DNA from 3 places in the Neorhizobium sp. LMR1-1-1.1 genome. Region 1 is predicted to be linked to each of the others. Evidence: predicted binding sites of a transcription regulator. Region 1 holds the regulator's gene; each other region holds the start of a gene.
The links. Region 1 encodes PhoB, which activates phosphate uptake and scavenging genes when phosphate is short. Its sites were predicted from a motif close to TGTCATNNANCTGTCAT; they were not measured.

Region 1 (5,012 bases):
AGCGCGCGCTTTTCGACGTGAACCTGAATGTCCGCGAAAACACGGTGACGGCGCTGATCGGCCCCTCGGGTTGCGGCAAGTCGACCTTCCTGCGCACGCTCAACCGCATGAACGACACGATCGAGGGCTGCCGCGTCACCGGCAAGATCACCCTTGATGAAGATGATATCTACGACAAGGAAATCGACGTCGTGGAACTTCGCGCCCGCGTCGGCATGGTGTTCCAGAAGCCGAACCCGTTCCCCAAGTCGATCTACGAAAACATCGCCTATGGCCCGCGCATCCACGGTCTTGCCCGCAACAAGGCGGATATGGACCAGATCGTCGAGGCAAGCCTTCAGCGCGCCGGCCTCTGGGCGGAAGTCAAGGATCGCCTGCATGAAGGCGGCACCGGCCTGTCCGGTGGTCAGCAGCAGCGTCTCTGCATCGCCCGTGCGGTTGCAGTTTCGCCGGAAGTCATCTTGATGGACGAACCCTGCTCGGCGCTCGACCCGATCGCCACCGCAAAGGTCGAGGAACTGATCCACGAACTGCGCGCCAACTATACGATCGTTATCGTCACCCACTCGATGCAGCAGGCCGCCCGCGTATCCCAGCGTACCGCCATGTTCCACCTCGGCCAGCTGGTCGAAGAGAATGACACGGACAAGATGTTCACCAATCCGGATGACCAGCGCACCCAGGATTACATCATGGGCCGCTTCGGCTGATTGGCCGTTGCCTGTTGCCCGCTGCTACGGATTTTGAGGACAAAGAGATGGTATCAAGTCATATCCTGTCGGCCTACGACGAAGAACTGAAGTATCTGCGCCGCCGCATCTCGGAAATGGGTGGCCTTGCAGAACAGATGTGCGGCGATGCCGTGCGCGCTCTGGTCAATGGTGACTCTGCCCTGGCCCAGAAAGTTATCTCCGACGACGTGATCCTGGATCACGCCGAGCGCGAGATCCAGGACAAGGCGATCGTCACCATCGCCAAGCGTCAGCCGATGGCTGCCGACCTGCGCGAAATCATCGGGACGCTGCGCATCGCAGCCGACCTGGAACGCGTCGGCGATCTCGGCAAGAACACCGCCAAGCGCGTCATTGCGGTTCAGGGCCATGGCGTTCCCCGCAAACTCGCCCGCGGTCTGGAACACCTCTCCGATCTCGCTGCCGTTCAATTGAAGGAAGTGCTGGACGTCTATGCCAGCCGTTCTGCCGAAAAGGCCGAAGCGATCCGCCTGCGCGATGAAGAAATCGACGCCATGTACACATCGCTCTTCCGCGAACTCTTGACCTACATGATGGAAGATCCGCGCAACATCACCACCTGCACGCATCTTCTGTTCTGCGCCAAGAACATCGAGCGTATCGGTGACCACGCGACCAACATCGCGGAAACCATCTACTACATGACGACGGGTGCTGTGCCGGAAGGCGAGCGTCCCAAGGACGATACGGCGAACACCGTCGGCGCGATTGCTGACTGATTTTGCCTGTCTGATGGAGTGTATCTAGTATGCAGCCGAGAATTGCGGTCGTGGAAGACGAGGAGGCGCTCAGCGTCCTCCTCCGTTATAATCTCGAAGCCGAAGGCTACGAGGTCGAAACCATTCTGAGAGGTGATGAGGCCGAAATCAGGCTTCAGGAGCGTGCTCCGGATCTTCTGGTTCTCGACTGGATGCTGCCCGGCGTTTCCGGCATCGAATTGTGCCGGCGCCTGCGCATGCGGCCAGAGACTGAGCGCCTGCCGATCATCATGCTGACAGCGCGCGGCGAGGAAAGCGAACGTGTTCGCGGTCTGGCGACCGGTGCCGACGACTATGTCGTCAAGCCCTTCTCTACGCCGGAACTGATGGCGCGCGTCAAGGCGATGCTTCGCCGTGCCAAGCCGGAGGTTCTCTCCAGCGTCCTGAAATGCGGTGATATCGAACTGGATCGCGAGACCCATCGCGTTCACCGCAAGAGCCGTGAAGTGCGCCTTGGCCCGACCGAATTCCGTCTCCTGGAATTCCTCATGGTCTCGCCCGGCCGCGTCTTCTCGCGCTCCCAGCTTCTCGATGGCGTCTGGGGCCACGATATCTATGTCGACGAACGCACCGTCGACGTGCATGTCGGCCGCCTGCGCAAGGCGCTGAACTTCTCCAACATGCAGGATGTCATCCGCACCGTTCGCGGTGCCGGCTATTCGATGGAATCCTGATCTGCAGGATTAAGATCTGGAATGCAGGTTTCTAAGCCCGAGTGCGGTCATCCGCCTCGGGCTGAAGCATTTCAGGCCTTGCCTTCTTCCTGCCACTCAGGCAGCGGAAAGATCCGGTCGTAGGCCAGATTGAAGAAGAACGCATAGACTAGGTAGAACAGGGCGAACGAGATATCCATCACCAGAGCTTGCATCAGGCTCACGCCCAGATACCAAGCGATGAACGGCATGAGCACGATCAGCAGTCCGAGTTCGAACAGCACGGCATGTGCAACGCGCAGCGCCATGGTTTTCTGCGTACCGCCGCGATACGTCTGCATCAGGTGGTCGAAGCCGAGATTGTAGAGATAGTTCCAGCCGGTCGCCAGCGTTGCCGAAACGATCCCGACGACACCGATATGTTCGACCGGTATGCCGAAGACGAAAGAGGCGAGCGGTGTGAAAATCGCAAGCCCGATGATTTCGAAGCTGATTGCGTGACGAATACGGTCGCGTGTCGTGCGCATTTTATACCCCATTGGGTTATCCGGGTCGTCCCGGCATCAATGCCCATTCTGGGGGAGGTCGTCCTCACGCCTTTTCAGATAGGTGTTTGTGGCGCAGGAGGCAAGGCGCAGGCGGGCAAGGCTGCCTTGCAGAACCCGCAGCACGGCAAACAAAAAAGCGGGCCGAAGCCCGCTTGATCGTTGTTTATGGTGCCGAACTTTACGCCCGTGCAGCGCTCGGACGGCGGCGCTCGTTGACCGGCTGGTAGGCGAGCTTCGCATGGTAGGTGCAGTAAGGCGAATTATCCGGGGACTCACAGCCACAGAAGTGGAAATCGTCCGTCAGCGGATCGCCGACGGGCCACTTGCAGGTGCGTTCGGTCAATTCGGTCAGCGCCAGCTTGCGGGAAATCGGCAGGACAACGTTGGAAGCGGGACGGTAGACCAGTTCCTGCGAAGCCTCGAACTCGACCTCTTCCTTGAGCGCGGTTGCGCCGACCGGACGGGCGACCGGGCGTGCTGCCGGACGGGTGGCGAATGTCTGCTGGGGACGGGAAGTAGTTGCTGCTGGGCGCTTTGCCGTACGGTTCGTCGCGATTGTGCCGCCCGCCTTTGCGCGGCCCGGCAGGTTGAGGCGATGGACCTTGCCGATCACGGCATTGCGGCTTACGCCTCCAAGTTGTGCGGCGATCTGGCTGGCGCTCAAGCCTTCCGACCACAACCTTTTCAGTTTTTCAACGCGCTCGTCCGTCCAGTTCATGCCCGTTCTCCGCCTTTGAACGTTGGTGGCATGCAGAATCCCTCACCAATGTCGCGCGATACATCTCGCAACAGGCACTATATCTATGCTTTTGGTGACTAGTTCCGCCGCATGCAGTCTAGTAATTGATCTTTAACCTAGAGGTCCGCAGACTCCGTGACAAGAGTCCCCGGAATCGCCACGAATCGATTTCCCGGTTTTCCCCAACTTGCTTTCCGGGAGAGTCATTTTTGTCACAGCTGTCGGCAGGGTTGCGTCCTTGCAGCAAAATGCCTTGAAACCCCAGATTTCCGTGAGTTTTGTTGACATCACATGGATGAGTGGCGATAGTGCCGCGGCCGCCCCGAGGGCGGCATTTTGATTTTTTGAATATCCGCAATCGGATGCATTAGGAGTGAGCCGCCATGGCTGAATCTGCGCTTTTCGACACCTTTGCCCGGGCCCCGCTGCGCTTTGAGCGTGGCGAAGGCGTTTGGCTTGTGACGGAAAGCGGCGAGCGATATCTCGACTTCGGTGCGGGTGTCGCTGTCACGTCCTGCGGCCATGCCAATCCGCATCTGGTCGAAGCGCTGAAATCGCAGGCCGAGAAGGTCTGGCATCTGTCCAATCTTTATGAAATCCCGGAGCAGGAGCGCTTGGCGCGCCGTCTGGTCGACGCAACCTTTGCGGACAAGGCCTTCTTCACCAATTCGGGTGCGGAAGCGCTGGAATGCGCAATCAAGACGGCCCGCCGTTATCACTATTCCAAGGGGCACCCGGAAAAGTTCCATATCATCACCTTTGAAGGTGCCTTCCACGGCCGGACGATCGCAACGATCGCAGCCGGCGGCCAGGAAAAATATATGGAAGGCTTCGGCCCCAAGGCTCAGGGTTTTGATCAGGTGCCCTTCGGTGATCTCGATGCGCTGAACGCTGCGATCAACGAGAACACCGGCGCTCTGTTGATCGAGCCGATCCAGGGCGAGGGCGGTGTGCGTCCGGTTCCGAAGGAATTCATGCGCGAGCTGCGCCGCATCTGCGACGAAAAGGGTCTTCTTTTGATCCTCGACGAAGTTCAGACCGGCGTCGGCCGTACCGGCAAGCTCTTTGCCCATGAATGGGCCGGCATCACCCCGGACATCATGGCGATCGCCAAGGGTATTGGCGGCGGCTTCCCGTTCGGCGCATGCCTTGCAACGGCAGAAGCCGCATCCGGCATGAAGCCCGGCATCCACGGCACCACCTATGGCGGCAACCCGCTAGCTATGGCCTGTGGCAATGCGGTGCTTGATATCGTGCTCGCCGACGGTTTCCTGGAAAACGTTCGCGATGTTGCACTCGTCTTCCGTCAGGGCCTTGCAGCGCTCAAGGATCGTTTCCCGACCGTGATCGAGGATATTCGCGGCGAGGGCCTGTTGCTCGGTATCAAGGCAAAGGTGCCGGCCGGCGACCTGATCTCCGGAATGCGCGATCAGCATATGCTGGCCGTCATGGCAGGCGATAACGTCGTCCGCATTCTGCCTCCGCTTGTCGTCACCGCCGAGGAAGCGCGCGAAGGTCTTCGCCGTATCGAGCGTGCTGCCGAAACGCTGTCGGCTGAACAG
Region 2 (4,494 bases), on a different contig from region 1:
TCCTGAGCGTAGCGACGCACATTGCTGCTCGTGCCGATGATCTGCGGGGTGCTGTTGAGGCGGCGATAGAGATTGGCGCAGACCTCGACATCGCGCGAAAAGGCCGCCTGAGGCGCAAGCAGCGAGGCAAGCATCAGCGATGTCAGCATCTGCGGCTTGGAAAATGTCATGTCTCACCTGTCGCATGGCTCTGCGGGGATCAACCTGGCATGTCGAGCATGCGGGAAGCTTGCCTTGAAGCTTCCCGCATCTCTTGTCATTTCACCAGCGCAAGCGGTTCCGCCTGGGACGCCTCGACGACGGCCAGGGCCGCCATGTTGACGACGCCGCGGGATGTTACGGTCTGCGACAGGATATGCGCCGGTTTGGCTGTGCCGAGCAGGATCGGACCGACATGCAGTCCGTCCATCATCGTCCGCACGAGACCGAGCGAAATGCTGGCAGCATCGAGGTTCGGGAAGACCAGAAGATTGGCTTCGCCGGTTAGTGTGCTGTTCGGCATGGCGCGCTTGCGCAGCGCCTCGTCCAGCGCTGAACCACCCTGCATTTCGCCATCGACTTCGAGTTCCGGCGCATCCTTGCGGATGATTTCCAGAGCCGCACGCATCTTGCGGGCGCTTTCCGAATCGCGGGAACCGAAATTCGAATGGCAGATCAGCGCGGCCTTCGGCACGATGCCGAAGCGGCGAACTTCCTGAGCAGCGAGGATGGTGATTTCGGCAATCTCCTCGGCGGTCGGATTGTAGTTCACGAACGTGTCGGTGAAGAACATCGCGCCGCGCTGGGAGATCAGGAGGCTGAGGCCGGCATTGGTGCAGGCACCGGCGCGCTTGCCGATGATCTGGTTGACGTCGCGCAGGTGGCGATCATAACGGCCTTCAACGCCGCAGATCAGCGCATCGGCTTCGCCACGCTTGACCGACAGCGCGCCGATCACGGTGTTGTTGGTACGCACGATCGTGCGAGCGGCTTCCGGATTGATGCCGTTGCGGCCGACCAGCGCGAAATAATCCTCGACATATTCGCGGTAACGGGGATCGTCTTCCGGATTGACCACGCCGAAATCGACATTCGGGCGGATGCGGATGCCGAAACGTTCCAGACGCGCTTCGATGACGGAAGGACGGCCGATCAGGATCGGGCGGGCAATCTCTTCCTCGAGCAGAACCTGGGCCGCGCGCAGTACACGCTCGTCTTCGCCTTCGGCAAAGATCACGCGCTTCTTTTCGGATGCCTTGGCTGTCGCGAAGATCGGCTTCATCACAAAGCCGGAGCGCCAGACGAAACGGTTCAGCTGGTCGAGATAGGCTTCGAAATCCTGAATCGGACGGGCGGCAACACCGCTTTCGGCAGCTGCACGTGCCACTGCCGGGGCAATGCGCAGGATGAGGCGCGGATCGAAGGGCGACGGAATGAGATAGGTCGGGCCGAAGATCGGCGTCTCGCCGGAATAGGCCTTCGCCGCGACATCTGACACTTCTTCACGGGCAAGCGCTGCGATGGCCTTGACTGCGGCCATCTTCATTTCCTCGTTGATCGTGCTCGCGCCGCAATCGAGCGCGCCGCGGAAGATATACGGGAAACAGAGAACGTTGTTCACCTGGTTCGGAAAGTCGGACCGGCCGGTGCAGATCATTGCGTCCGGACGCGCCTGACGGGCGAGTTCCGGCATGATTTCCGGCGTCGGATTGGCAAGCGCCATGATCAGCGGCTTTTCTGCCATGCGCACAAGCAGTTCCGGCTTCAGCACGCCCGGGGCAGAAAGGCCGAGGAAGACGTCTGCGCCGTCGATGCTGTCGGCGAGAACGCGATTGTCGCTCTTCTGCACATAGACCGACTTCCATTCGTCCATCAGCTCGGTACGGCCTTCATAAACGAGGCCTTCGATGTCGTGGACCCAGATATTCTCCTTCTTCGCGCCGAGCGAAACGAGAAGATTGAGGCAGGCGAGCGCGGCTGCACCGGCGCCCGACGTGACGATCTTGACGTTGGTGATCGACTTGCCGGCCAGTTCCAGGCCATTCAGGATCGCGGCTGCAACGATGATGGCGGTACCGTGCTGGTCGTCATGGAAGACCGGGATGTTCATCTTCTCGCGCAACCGGCGCTCGACTTCGAAACATTCAGGCGCCTTGATGTCTTCAAGGTTGATGCCGCCGAAAGTCGGCTCCAGTGCGGAAACGGTCGATACCATCTCGTCGATGCCGGCCGCATCGATCTCGATATCGAACACGTCGATACCGGCGAACTTCTTGAACAGGACGGCCTTGCCTTCCATCACCGGCTTCGATGCCAGCGGGCCGATATTGCCGAGCCCGAGGACGGCCGTACCATTGGAAATGACCGCAACGAGATTGGCGCGCGCCGTATATTCGGCAGCGGCTTCCGGATTGTCGCGGATTGCGAGGCAGGGAGCTGCAACACCCGGAGAATAGGCGAGCGCCAGGTCGCGCTGGTTTCCGAGCGGCTTGGTCGCCTGGATTTCCAGCTTGCCCGGACGCGGATGCCGGTGGAAGAACAGCGCCTGTTCGTCAAGATCCGCACTGCTCGGTGGGGCCGACTTTGATTTATCCTGCGCGTCCATGCTCGCTCCTGCTTTAGTCTGTTTTTCCCGGTCCGTATGGGAGAATGCGGCCCCTCATTACATCAAACAGCGCCGTGTAACAGCAGCTAATTTGATCGATGTAAGGAATTCCCAAGGGGCAGCTGTCGCACCGAAAAGACCTCCTGTCATCATCCTGAAACAAGACTCTGGTTTTCAGGCGGCGGGGCTGGCTATGAAAGGACGATTTCCGTGACAGCGACAGGTGAGACCAGGAATTTCAGGACCTTGTTCATCTCCGACGTGCATCTCGGCTCGAAGGCGGCGCGGACGGAACTCCTGCTGGATTTTCTCAAATATCATGAAGCGGATACGGTGTTTCTAGTCGGTGACATTGTCGACGGCTGGCGGCTGAAGCGCAGCTGGTTCTGGCCGCAGGGCTGCAACGACGTGGTTCAGAAGCTGTTGCGCAAGGCGCGCAAGGGCACCCGCATCGTCTATATCCCCGGCAATCACGACGAATTCCTGCGGGATTTTCCGGGCACCCATTTCGGCGGCATCGAAGTCGCGGATCGTGCGATCCATGAGATGGCTGACGGCAAGAAATATCTCGTGCTTCACGGCGACGAATTCGACGTGGTCGTGCGCAACGCTCGCCTTCTCGCCTATCTGGGCGACTGGGCGTATGACGTGGCAATCGCCATCAACGTCGTGCTTGCGGCGGCCCGCCGTCGTCTGGGCATGCCTTACTGGTCTTTCTCTGCCTGGGCGAAGCTGCAGGTCAAGCATGCGGTCAATTTCATCGGTGAGTTCCAGAAGGTCGTCGCCGACGAGGCAAGGCGCAGCAAGGTCGATGGCGTCATCTGCGGCCATATTCACCACGCGGTGATGACCGATATCGACGGCATCCATTACGTCAATACCGGCGACTGGGTGGAAAGCTGCACGGCAATTGCCGAACATCATGACGGAACGCTTGAACTGATTACCTGGCGCGACATCAAGGTGACAGCCGAGCTGCATGCCCTACCGGCACCGGCGAAGACGAAGAACATGCAGGCTGCCTGACCTGACGAAATCTTCACGACCGATACACTTTGTTTTCGCATAAAACGTGTAATCCGGTTTTCATTGCAAACGGCGGTGATAGTCTTCGCAGACTTTCATCGCCGTTTGTGATTCCGTGAACATTTCTGCAAAATCGTCTGCGGCTCCGCCGCAGTTCCAGCTTCGCTGCTCGCTCGCCTATGCCGCACCGATGTCGCTCAACGGCATTCTCGTGCCTTACTTGCCCGTGTGGCTGCATGGCCTGAATTTCAGCGCAATGCAGATCGGCGCGATCCTCGCGGCCCAGGTGGTGTTTCGCGTTTTTGTCGCCATGGGGACGGGCTCTCTCAGTGCCCGTGCTCGAGATCCGCGCCATATCCTCGCCTGGTCAGCGGCGACGTCGATAGTCTCCGTTCTCGGTCTGCTGGTCAGCGGCGATTTCTGGGTCGTGCTTGCCGCCGTGGCAGTACAGGCAGCGTTGTTTGCCCCCTATACGCCGATCGTTGAATCGATCTCTATCTCCGGCGTCAAGCGCTGGGGATTTCACTACGGGAAGATGCGGGTCTGGGGATCGGTTGGTTTTGTCGTGACGACGCTGGTCGCCGGAAGCCTTTCGAGCGCAATCGGCAATATCGCGATCCCGCTGATGCTGGTTGCGGTGCTTCTGACTTCATTTGCCGTTGCCTTCATCGCGCCTCGGCTTGACCAGACGATCAGCAGGCGCACAGTGGAACCGTCTCCGAGGACATTACGCCGTCCACTCGGTGCTTCCGTCCATCTCCTGCTGATCGGTGCATCGCTCATCCAGTCGAGCCACGGGATGTTTTACGGTTTCAGCACGATCCAGTGGCAGGGCATGGGCTTTTCGAATGCCGTGATCTCCGCGCTCTGGTGCATTGGCGTGA
Region 3 (4,494 bases), on a different contig from region 1:
CTGGCAGTCGCAGCAGACGAGAATGATATCAGGACCTGCGCGGAAGGCGCCTATACCCGTTACATCACGGTGATCGGCCGACGACCGGCACCGATGGACGCCGACTTTGCGGCACAGATTGCCGTCGGCCATGTGCATGTCTCGACCGGCCCTGCCGGAGAGCTGCAGGGTTTCATCGTCTTTTTCGTCGAGGCCGAGCACATCATGCTGGAAAATGTCGCCGTCATGCCCGCCGCCGCCGGCAAGGGTATCGGCAAGGCCCTGATCGGCTTTTGCGAAGACGAGGCCCGCCGCCTTGGCTTCTCCGCGGTGCAGCTCTACACCAACGAGAAGATGACCGAGAACCTGTCGATCTATCCGCGCCTCGGTTATGTCGAGATCGACCGCCGTACGGAAAACGGCTTCAACCGGGTCTATTTCGAGAAAAGGCTAAGCCTCGCATAGAGGGCCAAGGGCCAGTTTCATCTCTGGCCGACAGACGGGAGGAGATTGGAATGCGCAGAGACTTCGACCCCGACACCGTTACGCCCGATGGCAGACCACCCGCCAAAGGCATGGTTTTCGATCCGAAGACCGAGGGCGCATGGCGCGGTTCGTTATTTGGCGAGGTGCTCAACGGGCCGGTCACCGTTCTCGCCTATGGCAATGACACGCCCGGACAAGGGCCGAGGCTGCATGTCCATCCCTATGACGAGACTTTCATCATCATCGAGGGACGCGCTCGCTTTTTCGTTGGTGATGCCGTGATCGAGGCCGAAGCCGGAGAAGCCGTGTTGGGACCAGCCGGTGTGCCCCACCGCTTCGAGAATATCGGCACCGGGAGGCTGCAGACGATCGACATCCACCACTCCACCCGTTGGATACAGACGGATCTGGATTAGGGTCAGGCTGCTTCTTTTCGCAACGCCTGCCGCCGCTCCTGAAACTTCGCCAACCGCGAACGCCTGACCGGGCGCATCGAAAATACCGCGTCATGGAGCACCGTCAGCAGGTCCTTGCGTTCCTTGATGTTGGAAAGTTCTTCCCAGGTCATCATCGCCCCGACACGCGCCCGGATCGAGCTGCCGGAAAGCCGCTTGAACTCGCGGATCAGCAATGACAGCCTGAGCGTCAGCGACAGCTTGCTCGCAATGTGGAAGAGCGGGCCGTTCTGGCCTTCGAAATAGATCGGCACGACATTGGCCTTGGCGGTCTGCACCAGCTTTGCCGCAAAAATCTTCCAGGGAAGATCCTGCGCCATGCCGAAACCCTTCTTCGCGGTGGCGACGCCGCCGGCCGGAAAGATGATGATCGTCACGCCTTCTTTCAGAAGCTTCAGCGCTTCGTGGCGCGTCTGCATGTTGATAACCAGCGCTTCCTTCGTTTCCTCGAAGGAGACAGGCAGCGAATAGGGCGCCATTTCCGGCACCTTCAGCAGTTCGTCATTGATCAGGACACGGAACGGTCGGCCAAGCTGTTCGGCCATGGCCAGAACCGCAATTCCGTCGCCGATGCCGAACGGATGGTTGGCGACGATGACGAGCGGACGCCCGTGCTCGACAACAGGCAGCCACTCCCCCTGCACGTCGAGTTCGACATCGATGAGATCGAGCATCTTGCCGAACACGCGATCGGTCTTGCCGACGATGTCCTTGCGCCAGATGTCATAGAGGCGGGCATAACGGTCGCGGCCGGATAGTCCCTCGATGGAGCGGATAAACCAACGCTTGAGGCGCGGATCGCGCTCGTTGGCGTAAGAGAGTTCCTTGAAGCGCATTCTGTCTCCGCGGAAGCTCCGCCCATTCATCACGAGCTTATAATATTTCAGTCCGATGACAATATTCTGACAGCGCCCGTGCATGACGGGCGCTGTCGATGTTTCAAAGATCAGGCAGCCTTGACCTTGGCAGCCTTGCGGCGCTTGACGTCCGGCGGCGTGGCTTCATCGACCAGCGAGGCAAGTGCCTCGTCGAGAGACATGGCCGTCTGCGCCTGCGAGCCGAGGCGACGGATGTTGACCGAACGCTGCTCTGCTTCCTGACGGCCGCAGACGATGATCACCGGAACCTTGGCAACCGAATGCTCGCGGACCTTGTAGTTGATCTTTTCGTTGCGGAAGTCGGTTTCGACCTGCAGGCCTGCCTCGCGCAGCTGCTCGGCAACCTCGCGGCCGTAGTCGTCGGCATCGGACGTGATCGTTGCAACGACGACCTGCGTCGGCGCGAACCACAGCGGCATATGGCCGGCGAAGTTTTCGATCAGGATGCCGAGGAAACGTTCCATCGAGCCGCAGATGGCGCGGTGGATCATCACCGGCTGGGTCTTTTCCGAGTTCTGGTCGATATAGAACGCGCCGAACCGTTCCGGCAGGTTGAAGTCGACCTGCGTCGTGCCGCACTGCCATTCACGGCCGATCGCGTCCTTCAGCGTATATTCGAACTTCGGACCGTAAAACGCGCCCTCGCCCGGCAGGATGCCGGTTTTGATGCGGCCGCCCGACTGTTCCTCGATCGTCTTCAACACATCCGTCATCACGCTTTCGGCGCGATCCCACAGATCGTCGGTGCCGACGCGCTTTTCGGGACGCGTGGACAGTTTTACGACGACTTCCTCGAAGCCGAAATCTTCATAGACCGACAGGATCAGCGCGTTGATTCGCAGGCATTCCGCCGCCAGCTGCTCATCGGTGCAGAAGACGTGCGCATCGTCCTGCGTGAAGCCACGCACGCGCATCAGACCGTGAAGCGCACCGGATGCTTCGTAGCGATGCACGAGACCGAATTCGGCAAGACGGATCGGCAGTTCGCGGTAAGACTTCAGACCATGCTTGAAGATCTGCACATGGCCGGGGCAGTTCATCGGCTTCAGCGCGAAGACGCGGTTATCCGCCTCCTCGTCCTTCGGATGGGTGAAGGCGTAGGCGGATTTAACCGCAAACATGTTTTCCTGGTACCAGCCCCAGTGACCCGACGTTTCCCACAGCGAGGCGTCAAGCACCTGCGGTGCATTGACCTCTTCATAGGTGCCGGCCAGACGGCGGCGCATATAGGCCGTCAGCGTCTGGAACATGCGCCAGCCCTTGCCGTGCCAGAACACCACGCCCGGACCTTCTTCCTGGAAATGGAAGAGATCCATCTCGCGGCCGAGCTTGCGGTGGTCGCGCTTTTCGGCTTCGGCGAGAACGTGGAGATACTGGTCCAGCTCTTCCTGGGTCGCCCAGGCCGTACCGTAGATGCGCGTCAGCATTGGCTTGGTGGAATCGCCGCGCCAGTATGCGCCGGCAACCTTCATCAGCTTGAAGGCAGTGCCGATCTGGCCAGTCGAGGCCATGTGCGGACCACGGCAGAGGTCGAACCAGCCGCCCTGATTGTAGATCTTCAGGTCCTGGCCTTCCGGGATCATGTCGACCAGCTCGACCTTGTAGGCCTCGCCCTTGTCGGCAAACACGTCCTTGGCCTTTTCGCGCGTCCAGATCTCCTTGGTGAAGGCGGCATTCTTCTGAATGATCTCCTTCATCTTCTTTTCGATCTTCGGCAGATCTTCGGGCGTGAAGGGCCAGTCCTCTCTGCTTTCCGGATGGACGCGCTTGAAGTCGTAGTAGAAACCGTTCTCGATAACCGGGCCGATCGTCACCTGGGTGCCAGGCCACAGGTCCTGCACGGCCTCGGCCATGACGTGAGCGGCATCGTGGCGGATGAGTTCCAGCGCGCGCGGATCGGTGCGCGTGACGATCTCGATCTTGCCATCGGTGACGGGATCGGAGAGATCGCGCAACTCGCCATCGAGCGCGATTGCGACGGCCTTCTTGGCCAGCGACTTGGAAATGGATTCGGCAACGGCAAAACCGGTCGTGCCCGCGTCGAACGCGCGAACGGAGCCATCGGGAAATGTAAGGGAAACGGACATCTGAATTCTCCTGTCCAGTCCCGCCAACGAATGCGGGTGGTCAAAAAAGGACCGCGGCGGCTTTGGCCGAAGCGGCATCGAACGCGTGCGTGATAGTCAAAAATCGCGGCGGAGTAAAGATTACGAGGCCTTTCGGCCCCAGCGCCAAAGCCGCCACGGCATCCATTGCCGATAACCGGCTTCAAGCGCTTCCGGCACCGGATCGAGCCCGCTCGTGCCGCCTGGCCAGCAACGCGCGACGCGAAACAGCGTCAACCAGAAACCGGACCAGAAACCATGTCTGGCGAAGGCTTCGTAGCCGTATTCGGAACAGGTCGGGATATGCCGGCAGGAATTGCCGATGAAGCCGGAGAGCGTCAGCTGGTAGAGACGGATGAAACCCATTCCGAACAGCCGCCCGGGCGTCTTGCGGAACGGGCCTTGCCAGTTGCGAGAGAAGCGTGGTGCGGGCTTTTCGTGGTTGCAGTCGGGGGAGTTGCACATCAGGCGTCGTCGCCGGAGGCGTTTGCCTTGCGTCCTTCGTTTGTGCGCGTATGCCCCCCTCTGGCCTGCCGGCCATCTCCCCCACAGGTGGGGAGATCAGCTGGGCGCGTGCGCTCGACCTTCCGC

Region 2: a site for PhoB is predicted at 2,729-2,745, ahead of MRBLMR1_RS07005 (UDP-2,3-diacylglucosamine diphosphatase). Genes of this name have one in related genera too.
Region 3: a site for PhoB is predicted at 1,801-1,817, ahead of MRBLMR1_RS06535 (1-acyl-sn-glycerol-3-phosphate acyltransferase). Genes of this name have one in related genera too.

Annotation. Positions count from the first base shown of each region.
Region 1 is NZ_JBEGHE010000025.1:408,282-413,293, forward strand. It holds gene pstB (phosphate ABC transporter ATP-binding protein PstB) at 1-710, shown strand, start outside; gene phoU (phosphate signaling complex protein PhoU) at 758-1,471, shown strand; gene phoB (phosphate regulon transcriptional regulator PhoB) at 1,501-2,184, shown strand; gene MRBLMR1_RS15170 (PACE efflux transporter) at 2,256-2,690, opposite strand; gene MRBLMR1_RS15175 (GcrA family cell cycle regulator) at 2,890-3,429, opposite strand; gene MRBLMR1_RS15180 (aspartate aminotransferase family protein) at 3,834-5,012, shown strand, end outside.
Region 2 is NZ_JBEGHE010000001.1:1,443,061-1,447,554, forward strand. It holds gene MRBLMR1_RS06995 (hypothetical protein) at 1-170, opposite strand, end outside; gene MRBLMR1_RS07000 (NADP-dependent malic enzyme) at 257-2,584, opposite strand; gene MRBLMR1_RS07005 (UDP-2,3-diacylglucosamine diphosphatase) at 2,789-3,610, shown strand; gene MRBLMR1_RS07010 (MFS transporter) at 3,726-4,494, shown strand, end outside.
Region 3 is NZ_JBEGHE010000001.1:1,337,991-1,342,484, reverse strand. It holds gene MRBLMR1_RS06545 (GNAT family N-acetyltransferase) at 1-444, shown strand, start outside; gene MRBLMR1_RS06540 (cupin domain-containing protein) at 495-881, shown strand; gene MRBLMR1_RS06535 (1-acyl-sn-glycerol-3-phosphate acyltransferase) at 884-1,756, opposite strand; gene thrS (threonine--tRNA ligase) at 1,867-3,885, opposite strand; gene yidD (membrane protein insertion efficiency factor YidD) at 4,006-4,368, opposite strand.